DNA from 2 places in the Streptomyces glaucus genome. Region 1 is predicted to be linked to the other one. Evidence: riboswitches for the same ligand, from Rfam matches in the RefSeq annotation. Region 1 holds a riboswitch; the other holds the start of a gene.

Region 1 (7,564 bases):
ACGACGGTATACAGGGGAGATCACGGAGCGTGCGGGCGGACACCCGGCACGTGAAGCCGTGCCACGATGTGAGCCGTGGCCGATGGGTACGTCGGTCGCTTCGGCACGCGGAGCCGGAAAGGCAGAGCATGAGCACCGACGTCAGCAGTGCGGAGAACGAGGGCGGGACAAGTGTCCGTACGGCGCGCGTGCCCAAGTACTACCGCTTGAAGCGGCACCTGCTGGACATGACGCAGACGCTGCCCCCGGGCACGCCCGTGCCGCCCGAGCGCACCCTCGCCGCCGAGTTCGACACCTCGCGCACGACCGTCCGCCAGGCCCTGCAGGAGCTGGTCGTCGAGGGGCGGCTGGAGCGGATCCAGGGCAAGGGCACCTTCGTCGCCAAGCCCAAGGTCTCGCAGGCGCTGCAGCTCACCTCGTACACCGAGGACATGCGCGCCCAGGGACTGGAACCGACCTCCCAGCTGCTGGACATCGGGTACGTCACCGCCGACGACCGGCTCGCCGGGCTGCTGGACATCGCGGCCGGCGGGCGGGTGCTGCGCATCGAGCGCCTGCGCATGGCCAACGGCGAGCCGATGGCCATCGAGACCACCCACCTGTCCGCCAAGCGCTTCCCCGCCCTGCGCAGGTCGCTGGCGAAGTACACCTCCCTCTACACCGCGCTCGCCGAGGTGTACGGCGTCCACCTCGCCGAGGCCGAGGAGACCATCGAGACCTCGCTGGCCACCCCGCGCGAGGCCGGGCTGCTCGGCACCGACGTGGGCCTGCCGATGCTGATGCTGTCCCGGCACTCCCTGGACAGGAACGGCGACCCGGTGGAGTGGGTGCGGTCGGTGTACCGCGGGGACCGGTACAAGTTCGTGGCGCGGCTGAAGAGGCCCGCCGAGTAGGACGGGCGCGCACGGCAGGGGCCGCACGGGGCAGCGGCGGGGCGGTCACCGGCCGGCCACCCGCGCCCGGCGGAACCACCGGGCCGGCCCCGTCCGGCGGAACCGCCGCCCGCGCGCCGCGAGGCGGCCGCCCCGGTGGGGGACGGCCGCCCTCTCGTCGTGGCGCGCCCGGCCAGGGCGCCTGCCCGTCGCCTTCCCCGTCCGCCCCGGGGGCGGCCCCGCGGCGTCCGGTGCGCGCTCCGGGGGTCCCCCGCCGCGGACCGGGAAGCGCCGGGCGGACGGCCCCGTACGGGACCCCGTACCCGGGCCTTCGCCCGGCCCGGCGGGAGGAGGCGCCGGGCGTCCCGGAAACACCCCGCCCAGGCTCTGCCGCCGGGCGCCCCCGTGCCGCCGCAGCCGCGTCCGGGGAACCGGGCGGCACGCCGGAAGACGCCGGCGACCGCGGCCAGGACCGCGAGGGAGAGCCCGGCGCACAGCGGGAACTCCCACCCCGGGCTCCGGCCGGACGAGACCCGCAGGGCGATGCCGAGGCAGCCGACCACCAGGCAGAACACGCAGATCCACGCGAGCCGCCGCAGCGCGCGTCGTACAAGACGGTCCTTCATGGCCCTCCCTCGGCATCATCCGCGGCCCGGTCCGCTTCAGGGCACCCGGGCCGCTCCCTCGCCCGCCGTTCCCTCCGCCGGCGCCTCGACGACCGGGGACGGCTTGTCCTGCGCGTCGGAGAAGTAGTCCTCGGGGCGGGTCAGGTCCGTGCCCTCCTGCGCACCGGCGGCCCGGGCCAGCAGCGTGCCCACGGCCGTGACGACGATGTTGACGGCGAGCGCGATCAGCCCGGCGTACATCGTGACGTCCGTGTCCAGGCCGAAGTCGGACAGCGGGAAGGCCGATCCGCCGAAGTGCTCCTTGCCGGTGGCCGGATTGGGGATGTTGTAGAGCAGCACGACACCGGCGAGCAGCCCCGCGAGCAGGCCCGCGACCAGGCCGTGCCGGTGGAACCAGCGGGTGTAGAGCCCGAAGCCCACGGCGGGCAGCGTCTGGAGGATCAGCACGCCGCCGATGAGCTGGAGGTCGACGGAGAACTGCGGGTCCAGCGAGACGATCACCAGGACCGCCCCCACCTTCACCAGCAGGGACACCAGTTTGGAGACCTTCGCCTCGGTCGCCTCGTCGGCGTCCGGACGGAAGAATTCCCGGTAGATGTTGCGGGTGAAGAGGTTGGCCGCGCCGATCGACATGATCGCCGCCGGCACCAGCGCGCCGATGCCGACCGCCGCGTAGGCGACCCCGGCGAACCAGTCGGGGAACTGGCTGTCGAAGAGCTGCGGCACGACGGTGTTGGCGTTCGGCTTGCCGTTCTCGCCGCTCAGCGGGGTGATCCCGGCGGCGATCGCCATGTAGCCGAGCAGCGCGATCAGGCCGAGGAGCACGCTGTAGACGGGCAGCGCGGCCATGTTCTTCTTGATGGTGTCCCGGCTGCGCGCGGCCAGCGTGCCGGTGATCATGTGCGGGTACAGGAAGAGCGCGATGGCCGAGCCCAGTGCCAGGGTGATGTACTGGAGCTGGTTGCCGGCGTTGAGCAGGGTGCCGTCGCCGGGGGCGGGGGTCTCGGCGAACTTCTCGTCCGCGGCGGCGAAGATGTCGCCCCAGCCGCCGAGCTTGGGCGGGATGTACAGCACCGCGATGATGATCACTATGTAGATCAGGATGTCCTTGACGAACGCGATCAGCGCCGGCGCCCGCAGACCCGCGTGGTAGGTGTACGCGGCGAGGATCGCGAAGGCCGCGAAGATCGGCCAGTGGCCGGTGATCCCCATGGTGCGCAGCACCGCCTCGATGCCCACCAGCTGGAGCGCGATGTACGGCATGGTGGCCACGATGCCGGTGATCGCGACCAGCAGCGCCAGGAGGCGCGAACCGTGCCGGACCCGGACGAAGTCGGCCGGGGTGACCAGGCCGTGCCGCTGGGAGACCGACCACAGGCGCAGCAGGACGACGAACACCAGCGGGTAGACCACCACGGTGTACGGCATCGCGTAGAAGCCCATCGCGCCGGCGCCGAACATCAGAGCGGGGATCGCGACGAAGGTGTACGCGGTGTAGAGGTCGCCGCCGATCAGGAACCAGGTGATCCAGCTGCCGAACCCGCGGCCGCCCAGGCCCCACTCGTCCAGGCTCTCCAGGTGCTCGGCGCGCTGCCAGCGGGCGGCCACGAATCCCATCACGCTGACCAGCAGGAACAGCAGCGAGAAGACGACGATCTCGGTGATGTGGTCGCTCATCGGTCCCTCCCGGTGAGCCGGCGGACCAGCGCGATGGTGACCATGCTGAGCACGGCGCACAGGAGCTGGAACCAGTAGAAGAACGGGAAGCCGAACACGCGCGGCCCGTCGTGGTTGAACACAAAAGTCAGCAGGGGAAGGACGATCGGGATCCACAGGAGGTGGTTCCAGGCACTGCGGTGACGGGGGGTGCCGGCACCGTGTGCGTCCTCGGTCTCGGTTTTCTGCAAGGCGGTTCTTTCTGTGACGTGGACATGTGGGTCGGTCGGGTGCGTCGGACAGCGTTCGCACCGGTGAACACGGTCCGGAAGGGACCGAGTTCGGGAAACGGCCGGAAAATACAGCCTTCCCTCCTTCCTCCGGTAGTCATGTCTCAGGAGAAGATCGGGACCAGCAGTGCGGCGTCGAGCCCGGTGGCGGACGTCGCCGCGACGGAGGCGGCCACGGTGGTCGGCCGCCGGTTGGCGAGCGGATCCATCAGCCGCTCGCGGGAGGTGAGGAGGACCAGCGGCCGCAGCGCGAAGGGGATGCCGAGGCTGAGCACCACCTGCGACAGCACCGGTGCGAGCCCGGGCTCGACCCCCGCAGGCGAGCACCGCCGGCGCGGGCACCGGCGTCACCGCCCGCCGGACCGGCACGGACGTCTCCCGCCCGAAGGAGCCCTCGGAGACGACAGGAAGCCTCCATTCCGCTTTCATCGCGGGCCGTTACCGCAAGCGCAGAGTTCCGGTCACAGACCCGCCCGTCGGCCGGTCACCGGTACGCGGACGAGGGCCGGCGGCACGGGCGCGGACCCCGGCCGCCGCCGCGGCCCGGCAGCAGCCGTAACGCCCCGCACCGGCGCTCCGACACCGGAGCAACACAACATCTGGGGGCACTTCCGCGCCCCGACACAAGATGTATGCTCATGCTCGCTGTCGCCGCAGGGGAATCCGGTGCGAATCCGGAACTGTCCCGCAACGGTGTGTCCGCGTGCATCCGCACGCCTGTCCAGTCCGAGTACCTGCCGACAGCGCACCCGGCCGTCCGGCCGGCGTGCCTGACGTCCGGGCCTCGTGGAATGGGCCGGCGGACGCGACGCCCTGCGCGCTCGTGCTGCCCCCTGCCCTCGCCGAGGCCCCGTGCCGAGCGAGGGAGAACCCCACGTGACCATCGCGCCAGCCGACCCGGCTTCAGCGCCCCCGGCGGCCGAGGAGAGCGACGGCCCCGGAGCCGCGCTGCTGCGGACCCTGACGGAGCTGACCGCCGACCTCCCCGACACCGACCCCGGCCGGGTCGCCGCCGCGGCGCTGCGCGGCCGCTCCGCCCGTGCGGACGAGGCGGAGCTGCGCGGCCTCGCCACCGAGGCGGCCGCCGGCCTGATCGCCGAGGACCCCGCCTACTCCCGGCTGGCCGCCCGCCTCCTCACCCTGACCCTTCGCGCGGAGGCCGCCTCCCAGGGCGTCACGTCCTTCACCGGGTCCGTCGCCGCGGGCCACCGCGAAGGACTGATCTGCGACCGCACGGCGGAGTTCGTGCGGCTGCACGCCGGCCGGCTCGACGCGCTGATCGACCCGGCCGCCGACGACCGCTTCGGCTACTTCGGCCTGCGCACGCTCCACAGCCGCTATCTGCTGCGCCACCCGATCACCCGCAAGGTCATCGAGACGCCCCAGCACTTCCTGCTGCGCGTCGCCGCGGGGCTCGCGGAGGACGACGGGCCCCGCTCGGTCGACGAGGTCGCGGCGCTCTACGGGCTCATGAGCCGCCTCGACTACCTTCCGTCCTCCCCCACCCTGTTCAACTCCGGCACCCGGCACCCGCAGATGTCGTCCTGCTACCTGCTGGACTCCCCGCGCGACGAGCTGGACTCGATCTACGACCGCTACCACCAGGTCGCGCGCCTGTCCAAGCACGCCGGCGGCATCGGCCTGTCCTACTCCCGCGTCCGCTCCCGCGGTGCGCTGATCCGCGGCACCAACGGGCACTCCAACGGCATCGTCCCGTTCCTGAAGACCCTGGACGCCTCCGTGGCGGCCGTGAACCAGGGCGGCCGGCGCAAGGGCGCGGCCGCGGTCTACCTGGAGACCTGGCACTCCGACATCGAGGAGTTCCTGGAGCTGCGCGACAACACCGGCGAGGACGCGCGCCGCACCCACCATCTGAACCTCGCGCACTGGGTGCCGGACGAGTTCATGCGCCGGGTGGACGCCGACGAGCCGTGGTCGCTGTTCTCCCCCTCCGACGTGCCCGAGCTGGTCGACCTGTGGGGCGAGGAGTTCGACGCGGCGTACCGTGAGGCGGAGGCCGCGGGACTGGCGCGCAAGACCCTCCCCGCCCGCGAGCTGTACGGCCGGATGATGCGCACCCTCGCCCAGACCGGCAACGGCTGGATGACCTTCAAGGACACCGCCAACCGCACCGCCAACCAGACCGCCGAGCCGGGCCACGTCATCCACTCCTCCAACCTCTGCACGGAGATCCTGGAGGTCACCAGCGACGGCGAGACGGCCGTCTGCAACCTGGGGTCGGTCAACCTCGGCGCCTTCGTCGCCCCGGCCGCGCACGACATCGACTGGGAACGGCTGGACGCCGCCGTCCGCACGGCCGTCACCTTCCTCGACCGGGTCGTGGACATCAACTTCTACCCGACCGGACAGGCCGCCCGCTCCAACGCCCGCTGGCGCCCGGTCGGCCTGGGCGTGATGGGCCTGCAGGACGTCTTCTTCAAGCTGCGCCTGCCCTTCGACTCGCCCGAGGCCCGGCGGCTGTCCACGCGGATCGCCGAGCGGATCATGCTCGCCGCGTACGAGGCCTCCGCCGACCTCGCCGAGCGCCCCCGGGCATCCGCGGCAGGCTCCGGCACAGGGGGGACCCCCGTCGGCCCGTTCCCGGCCTGGGAGAAGACCCGTACCGCCCGGGGCGTCCTGCACCCCGACCACTACGACACCGACCTGGCCTGGCCGGAGCGCTGGGCGGCGCTGCGGGAGCGGATCGCCGCCGTCGGCCTGCGCAACTCCCTGCTCCTGGCCATCGCCCCGACCGCGACCATCGCCTCCATCGCGGGCGTCCACGAGTGCGTCGAGCCGCAGGTGTCCAACCTGTTCAAGCGCGAGACGCTCTCCGGCGAGTTCCTCCAGGTCAACTCCTACCTGGTCGAGGACCTGAAGCGGCTCGGCGTGTGGGACGCCCGCACCCGGGAGGCGCTGCGCGAGGCGAACGGCTCCGTGCAGGGCTTCTCCTGGATCCCCGAGGAGGTGCGGCGGCTGTACCGCACGGCGTGGGAGATCCCGCAGCGCGGTCTGATCGACATGGCCGCCGCCCGCACCCCGTTCCTCGACCAGTCCCAGTCGCTGAACCTGTTCCTGGAGACGCCGACCATCGGCAAGCTCTCCTCGATGTACGCCTACGCCTGGAAGTCCGGGCTGAAGACGACGTACTACCTGCGCTCGCGCCCGGCGACGAGGATCGCCCGCGCGGCCCGGGCCACCGCCCCCGCCCCCGCCCCCGCCCCCGCCCGGCAGGCGACCTCCGAAGAGGCCGTCGCCTGCTCCCTTGAGAACCCCGAGTCCTGCGAGGCCTGCCAGTGATGACCGCCGCCACCCCCACCGCCCGCAACCGGAACCTGCTGGACCCGGGCTTCGAGCTGACCCTGCGCCCCATGCGCTACCCCGGCTTCTACGAGCGCTACCGGGACGCCATCAGGAACACCTGGACCGTGGAGGAGGTCGACCTCCACTCGGACGTGGCCGACCTCGCGAAGCTGTCCCCCGGCGAGCAGCACCTCATCGGCCGGCTCGTGGCCTTCTTCGCGACGGGCGACTCGATCGTGGCGAACAACCTGGTGCTGACCCTCTACAAGCACATCAACTCGCCCGAGGCGCGGCTCTACCTCTCCCGCCAGCTCTTCGAGGAGGCCGTCCACGTCCAGTTCTACCTGACGCTGCTGGACACCTACCTGCCCGACCCGGACGACCGGGCCGCCGCCTTCGCCGCGGTGGAGAACATCCCGTCCATCCGCGAGAAGGCCGACTTCTGCTTCCGGTGGATGGACTCGGTGGAGGAGATCGACCGGCTGGAGACCAGGGCCGACCGCCGCCGTTTCCTCCTCAACCTCATCTGTTTCGCCGCGTGCATCGAGGGCCTGTTCTTCTACGGCGCCTTCGCCTACGTCTACTGGTTCCGCAGCCGGGGCCTGCTGCACGGCCTGGCCACCGGCACCAACTGGGTCTTCCGCGACGAGACCATGCACATGTCCTTCGCCTTCGACGTGGTCGACACCGTCCGCGAGGAGGAGCCGGACCTCTTCGACGACCGGCTCCGGGAGCAGGTCACCGGCATGCTGCGGGAGGCCGTCGAGGCCGAGCTGCAGTTCGCGCGCGACCTGTGCGGTGACGGCCTCCCGGGGAT
Region 2 (7,564 bases), on a different contig from region 1:
TTGTGGTGGTAACCGCACTCGCGTTCGATTTCACGAACGGTTTCCACGACACCGCGAACGCGATGGCGACGACCATTTCGACCGGCGCGCTGAAGCCCAAGGTCGCGGTGGCCATGTCCGCCGTCCTCAACCTCGTGGGCGCCTTCCTGTCCGTGGAGGTCGCCAACACGATCTCCAAGGGTCTCGTCGACGAGACCGGCATCCGTCCCGAGGTCATCTTCGCCGCACTGGTCGGCGCGATCCTCTGGAATCTGCTGACCTGGCTGGTCGGGCTCCCCTCCAGCTCCTCGCACGCCCTCATGGGCGGTCTGATCGGCGCCACCGTCGCCTCGGCGGGCGTCGGCGCGGTGCACGGCGACGTGCTCGTCACCAAGGTGCTGATCCCGGCGATCGCCGCCCCGGTCGTCGCGGGCGTCGCGGCGATGTTCGCCACCCGGCTGACGTACACGCTCGGCCGGAAGGCCGACGGCGAGGCCGCCGCCAAGGGCTACCGCGCCGGCCAGATAGCCTCCGCGGGCCTGGTCTCCCTCGCCCACGGCACCAACGACGCCCAGAAGACGATGGGCATCATCACCCTCGCCCTGGTCGCCGGCGGCACCCTCGCCCCCGACTCCGACCCGCCCCTGTGGGTCGTCCTCTCCGCCGGCCTGGCCATCGCGCTCGGCACCTACCTCGGCGGCTGGCGCATCATCCGCACCATGGGCAAGGGCCTGACCGACCTCCAGCCGCAGCAGGGCTTCGCCGCCCAGACCAGCGCGGCCACGGTCATCCTGGCCTCCTCCCACCTCGGTTTCTCCCTCTCCACCACGCACTCGGTCTCCGGCGCCGTGATGGGCGCGGGCCTCGGCCGCAAGGGCGGGATCGTCCGCTGGTCCACCGCCACCCGCATGTTCGTCGCCTGGGGCCTCACCCTCCCGGCCGCGGCCCTGGTCGGGGCGCTCGCCGAGTACGTGACCGGCTTCGGCGCCTGGGGCACCGCCCTCGTCGCGGTCTTCCTGGTCGCCTCCAGCGCCGCGATCTGGAAGATCTCCCGGCGCGAGGTCGTCGACCACACCAACGTCAACGACACCGAGGAGCCGGCCGGCGTGGTGACCACCGCCGTGGCCGCGGTGACCCCGCCCCCCGCGGGCACGGTGACCGACGAGCTCGCGGCCACGATCCCGGCGCAGGCCACCGGGCCGAAGGCCCCGCAGGCCACCACCACCGTCTGAGCCCGCGCACCCGGCACAAGGAAGAGAAACACCATGAAGATCGACTGGGCGGCTCTCGGCTCCGTCTTCGGGGTCAGCCTCGTGGTCACCGTGGCCCTGGTGGCCCTGTTCACCCTCGGCATCGCGGGCCTGTCCCGCCGCGAGCGGGCCGCCGCGCAGGGCGGCACCGCGGCCCTCGCGGTCACCGGCGCGTACGCCTGCTTCGCGGCCTGCGCGGCGGCGGTGGCGTACGGGATCCACCTGATCGTCGCCTGAGACCGCGTCCCGTCGGCGGGACGCCCCCGCTCCCCCGCCCCCGGCGCACGGCCCGCGCGCCGGGGGCGTCACGCTGCTTTGGCGCACTCCCCCTGTGGGCCTCAGCACACTCCGCCCTCGCAGGTCAGCGGCAAGTTGACGGCCCTTCCAAGCCCATGGTGGACTGCCGGGGCCAGTACGGCGGCAGGAGAGGAAGCCCGGTGGAAGTCCGGCGCGGTCCCGCCACTGTGACCGGGGCAGACGGCCCCGGGAGCCAGGAACTCTCACCGCCGGTCTCGTCGAACCAGGGCGCGGACACCCTGAGTGAGGACATATCGCCATGCGCGGCTGCCGATGGACGGCCAGGTTCACCAGCTCGGTCTCCGAGTTCACCAGCGACGCCCGGCCCGGCCCGGCGGTCGGCTGAGCGATGCGGGCCGAACGCGTCTTCGCGTACGGCGCCGCCGCCGGCCTCCTCGGTGACCTGCTCCTCGGCGATCCCCGCCGCGGGCATCCGGTCGCCGTGTTCGGGCGGGCCGCGGGCGCCGTGGAACACGTGCTGTGGCGGGACCACCGCGGCTGGGGCACGCTGCACACCGCCGTGTGCGTCGGCGGCGCCGTCGCCCTCGGCGGGCTGGCCGCGCGCGCCGTACGCCCCTGCCCCGCCGCCTCCGTCGCGCTCACCGGCGCCGCCACCTGGGCCGTCGTCGGAGGGACGTCGCTGGTCCGGGAGGCCCGGACCATCGGGCGGGCCCTTCAGGCGGGGGACGTCGAGGCGGCCCGGGCACGGCTGCCGCACCTGTGCGGACGGGACCCGCAGGCGCTCGACGCCGACGGGATCGCCCGCGCGGTCGTCGAGTCCGTCGCCGAGAACACCTCCGACGCCGTGGTGGGGGCCCTGGTGTGGGGGGCCGTGGCCGGGGTGCCGGGGCTGCTCGGGTTCCGGGCCGTGAACACCCTCGACGCGATGGTCGGGCACCGGTCGCCGAGGTACCGGCGCTACGGCTGGGCCTCCGCGCGCCTGGACGACCTCGCCGGATGGCCGGGGGCCCGGCTGACCGCCGCGCTCGCCGCCGTCGCCGGCGACGACCCCCGCGGGGCGCTGCGGGCCTGGCGCGCCGACGCCGCCCGGCACCCGAGCCCCAACGCCGGCCCCGTGGAGGCCTCCTTCGCGGGGGCGCTCGGCGTGCGGCTGGGCGGGACCCTCTCCTACGGCGGGCGGGTCGAGCACCGGCCCGTGCTCAACGCGCGCGGACGGGCCGTCGCCGTGGCCGACATCGAACGGGCCGCACGGCTCTCGCGGCGCGTCGGCTGGCTCGCGCTCGGCGTCGGCGCCGCCGCGCGGCTCCTCGTCAACGGCTTGAAGGGACGGACGTCATGAGCGGTGGTCTCCTCGTCGCCGGCACCACCTCCGACGCCGGCAAGAGCGTCGTCACCGCCGGGATCTGCCGGTGGCTGGTGCGGCAGGGGGTGAAGGTCGCGCCGTTCAAGGCGCAGAACATGTCGCTGAACTCGTTCGTGACGCGCGAGGGCGCCGAGATCGGACGGGCGCAGGCCATGCAGGCGCAGGCGTGCCGGATCGAGCCGACCGCGCTGATGAACCCCGTGCTGCTCAAGCCGGGCGGCGAGCGCAGCAGCCAGGTGGTGCTGCTGGGCAGGCCGGTGGGCGAGCTGAGCGCCCGCGGCTACCACGGCGGGCGGCAGCAGGCGCTGCTGGGGACGGTGCTGGACTGCCTCGCCGAGCTGCGGGGCGCGTACGACGCGGTGATCTGCGAGGGGGCGGGCTCCCCCGCCGAGATCAACCTGCGGCGGACCGACATCGTGAACATGGGCATCGCCCGCAACGCCCGCCTGCCCGTCCTCGTCGTCGGCGACATCGACCGCGGCGGCGTCTTCGCGTCCTTCTTCGGGACCGTCGCCCTGCTCTCCCGCGAGGACCAGGAGCTGGTCGCCGGCTTCCTGGTCAACAAGTTCCGGGGCGACGTGTCGCTGCTGGAGCCCGGCCTCGGCATGCTGCGCGATCTCACCGGGCGGCGCGCCTACGGCGTCCTGCCGTTCCGGCACGGGCTCGGCATCGACGAGGAGGACGGGATGGCGGTCTCCCTGCGCGGGCCGGTCCGGGAGTCGCACGTCGCCCCGCCGCTCGGCGCGGACGTGCTGCGGGTCGCCGTCTGCGCGGTCCCGCTGATGTCCAACTTCACCGACGTGGACGCGCTGGCCGCCGAGCCGGGCGTCGTGGTGCGGTTCGTGGACCGGCCCGAGGAACTGGCCGACGCCGACCTCGTCGTGGTGCCCGGGACCCGGGGCACGGTCCGGGCGCTGGAGTGGCTGCGGGAGCGGGGACTGGCGGAGGCGATCACCCGCAGGGCCGCCGAGCAGCGGCCCGTGCTCGGCATCTGCGGCGGCTTCCAGCTGCTCGGCGAGCACATCGAGGACGAGGTCGAGAGCCGCCGGGGCCACGTCGACGGACTCGGCCTGCTGCCCGTCCGGGTGCGGTTCGCCCGCGAGAAGACCCTCGCCCGGCCCGTCGGCGAGGCCCTCGGGGAGCCGGTCGAGGGGTACGAGATCCACCACGGGGTCGCCGAGGTCACCGGCGGCGAGCCCTTCCTGGACGGCTGCCGGGTCGGCCAGACCTGGGGCACGCACTGGCACGGCTCGCTGGAGTCGGACGGTTTCCGCCGGGCCTTCCTGCGCGAGGTGGCGGCCGCCGCGGGCCGCCGCTTCGTGCCGGCCCCCGACACGTCGTTCGCCGCGCTGCGCGAGGAGCAGCTCGACCGGCTCGGCGACCTGATCGAACAGCACGCGGACACGGACGCGCTGTGGCGGCTCATCGAGTCGGGCGCGCCGCAAGGACTGCCTTTCATTCCACCGGGAGCGCCCGCATGAGCACAGTGTTGTTGTTGTCGACCGCCGACACGGACCTGCTGGCGGCCCGCGCCTCCGGCGCCCCCTACCGGATCGGCAACCCGACCCGGGTGGACGTCGAGGCCGAGCTGCCCGCGCTGCTCGACGGCGCCGACGTCGCCGTCGTACGGCTGCTGGGCGGCAAGCGCGCCTGGGAGGACGGGCTGGCCGCGCTGAAGGCGTCCGGCGTCCCGACCGTGCTGCTGGGCGGCGAGGCCGTGCCGGACGCGGAGCTGATGGCCGAGTCGTCGGTGCCGGCCGGGGTCGTGGCGGAGGCGCTGAAGTACCTCGTCGAGGGCGGGCCCGCCAACCTCGCCGAACTCGCGCGGTTCCTGTCGGACACCGTGCTGCTCACCGGCGAGGGGTTCGCCGCGCCGCACAAGATGCCCGAGTACGGCGTGCACGGCTCCCGCCCCCTTCGGGACGGCCGCCCCACCGTCGGCGTGCTCTTCTACCGCGCCCACGAACTGAGCGGCAACACCGCCTTCGTGGACGTCCTGTGCGACGCGATCGAGGCGCGGGGCGCCAACGCCCTGCCGGTGTACTGCGGTTCGCTGCGCGGCGCGGACCCCGGGCTCTACGAGCTCCTCGGCCGGGCCGACGCCCTGGTCGCCACCGTGCTCGCGGCCGGCGGCACGCACGCCTCGCAGGCCTCGGCGGGCGGCGACGAGGAGTCCTGGGACGTCGGGGCGCTGGCCGAGCTGGACGTGCCGGTGCTCCAGGGGCTGTGCCTGACCACGTCGCGGAGCGCCTGGGAGGAGTCCGACGCCGCCCTGTCCCCCATGGACGCGGCGATGCAGGTCGCCATCCCGGAGTTCGACGGGCGGCTGATCACCGTGCCGTTCTCCTTCAAGGAGCAGGGCCCGGACGACGTGCCCGTGTACGTCGCCGACCCGGAGCGGGCCGCGCGCGTCGCCGGGATCGCCGTGCGCCACGCCCGGCTGCGGCACAAGCCGAACGCCGAGAAGCGGATCGCGCTGGTCTTCACCGCCTACCCGACCAAGCACTCCCGCGTCGGCAACGCGGTCGGGCTCGACACCCCGGCCTCGGCGGTGCGGGTGCTGGACGCGCTGCGAGACGCCGGGTACACGGTCGAGGGGCATCCCGACGACGGCGACGAGCTGATCCACCGGCTCATCGAGGCCGGCGGCCACGACGTCGAGTGGCTGACGGAGGAGCAGCTGGCCGCCGCGCCCGCGCGGGTGCCGCTGGCCGACTACCGGGCGTGGTTCGACCGGCTCGACCCGGAGCTGAGGGACGCCATGACCGAGGCGTGGGGCGAGCCGCCGGGCTCGCTCTACGTCGACGGGGACGACATCGTCCTCGCCTGTCTGCGGTTCGAGAACGTCGTCGTGATGATCCAGCCGCCGCGCGGCTTCGGCGAGAACCCCATCGCGATCTACCACGACCCGGACATGCCGCCCTCGCACCACTACCTGGCGGCCTACCGGTGGCTGGAGAACAGCTTCGGGGCCGACGCGATCGTGCACATGGGCAAGCACGGCACGATGGAGTGGCTGCCCGGCAAGGGGCTGGGCCTCGGCGCCGGCTGCGCCCCGGACGCGGTCCTCGGCGACCTGCCGCTGGTCTACCCGTTCATCGTCAACGACCCCGGCGAGGGCACCCAGGCCAAGCGGCGCGGGCACGCCACCGTCGTCGACCACCTGGTGCCGCCGATGGCGCGCGCCGACACCTACGGCGACCTCGCCAAGCTGGAGCAGCTCCTCGACGAGTACGCGCTCGTGTCCGACCTGGACCCGGCGAAGGCGCCCGCCGTGCGCGCCCAGATCTGGACGCTGGTCAAGGCCGCCGAACTCCACCACGACCTGCACGTGGCCGAGCAGCCGGACGACGACGAGTTCGACGAGTTCGTCATGCACATCGACGGCTACCTGTGCGAGATCAAGGACGTGCAGATCCGCGACGGGCTGCACGTGCTGGGCGGCGGCCCGGTGGGCGAGCCGCGCGTCAACCTCGTGCTCGCCGTGCTGCGCGCCTCGCAGGTGTGGGGCGGGCGGGCGAACGCGCTGCCGGGCCTGCGGGCGTCGCTGGCCGAGCACTTCGGGCTGGTGGAGAAGGAACTGCTGGCCGAGCCGGGCGCGCCGGTGAAGGTGCCGGCCGAACTGACGGACCTGGTCGAGGGACCGGCCCGCAGCGCGGCCGACGCGATCGACCTGCTGGAGCAGCTGTGCCGGCGGATCGCGCAGGGGATGGAGGACCGCGGGTGGGCCGCCGCCGAGAGCGGCGCCGTCCTGCGGGACGTGCTCGGCGCCGAACTCCCCGGCGCCCTCGCCGTGCTGGAGTTCGCCTGCACCGAGGTCGTGCCGCGGCTGGCCCGCACCACCGACGAGATCGGGCACGTCCTCAAGGCGCTCGACGGCGGCTACGTCCCGGCCGGCCCGTCCGGCTCCCCGACCCGGGGCCTGGTCAACGTCCTGCCGACCGGCCGGAACTTCTACTCGGTCGACCCCAAGGCCATCCCGTCCCGGCTGAGCTGGGAGGTCGGCCAGTCGCTCGCGGACTCGCTGGTGCAGCGGTACCTGCAGGACACCGGCGCCTACCCGAAGTCCGTCGGGCTGACCGTCTGGGGCACGTCCGCCATGCGCACCCAGGGCGACGACATCGCCGAGATCCTGGCGCTGCTGGGCTGCCGCCCGGTGTGGGACGACGCCTCGCGCCGGGTGACCGGCTTCGAGGTGATCCCGCTGGCGGAGCTGGGCCGGCCGCGCATCGACGTCACCGTCCGCATCTCCGGCTTCTTCCGGGACGCCTTCCCGCACGTCGTCGGACTGATCGACGACGCGGTACGGGCCGTGGCCGAGCTGGCCGAGCCCGCCGAGTCCAACTACGTCAAGGCGCACGCCGACGAGGACACCGCCGAGCACGGCGACCGGCGCCGGGCCACGGCCCGCATCTTCGGCTCCAAGCCGGGCGCGTACGGCGCCGGCCTGCTGCCGCTGATCGACGCCCGGAACTGGCGCTCCGACGCCGACCTGGCCGAGGTGTACGCCGTGTGGGGCGGCTACGCCTACGGGCGCGGGCTCGACGGGCGGGCGGCGCGCGGCGACATGGAGACCGCGTTCCGGCGGATCGCCGTCGCCGCGAAGAACGTCGACACCCGCGAGCACGACCTCGTCGACGCCGACGACTACTTCCAGTACCACGGCGGCATGGTCGCCATGGTGCGCCACCTGACGGGCGCCAGCCCGGAGGCG

What was found. Region 1 has a riboswitch for cobalamin ahead of ABD363_RS13085 (ribonucleoside-diphosphate reductase subunit alpha). Riboswitches for the same ligand answer to the same signal wherever they lie in the genome.
Region 2: linked by a shared signal. The riboswitch ahead of ABD363_RS31295 (cobalamin biosynthesis protein) and the one ahead of ABD363_RS13085 (ribonucleoside-diphosphate reductase subunit alpha) in region 1 are both predicted to bind cobalamin.

The regions. Positions count from the first base shown of each region.
Region 1 covers NZ_BAAATK010000014.1:38,836-46,399, forward strand. Annotated here, with positions in the region: gene ABD363_RS13065 (GntR family transcriptional regulator) at 129-893, shown strand; gene mctP (monocarboxylate uptake permease MctP) at 1,535-3,175, opposite strand; gene ABD363_RS13075 (DUF3311 domain-containing protein) at 3,172-3,405, opposite strand; gene ABD363_RS13080 (hypothetical protein) at 3,549-3,734, opposite strand; adenosylcobalamin-variant (AdoCbl-variant) riboswitch at 4,090-4,188, shown strand; gene ABD363_RS13085 (ribonucleoside-diphosphate reductase subunit alpha) at 4,321-6,744, shown strand; gene ABD363_RS13090 (ribonucleotide-diphosphate reductase subunit beta) at 6,744-7,564, shown strand, end outside.
Region 2 covers NZ_BAAATK010000087.1:5,157-12,720, reverse strand. Annotated here, with positions in the region: gene ABD363_RS31305 (inorganic phosphate transporter) at 1-1,211, shown strand, start outside; gene ABD363_RS31300 (hypothetical protein) at 1,245-1,466, shown strand; cobalamin riboswitch at 1,609-1,748, shown strand; gene ABD363_RS31295 (cobalamin biosynthesis protein) at 1,876-2,826, shown strand; gene ABD363_RS31290 (cobyric acid synthase) at 2,823-4,331, shown strand; gene cobN (cobaltochelatase subunit CobN) at 4,328-7,564, shown strand, end outside.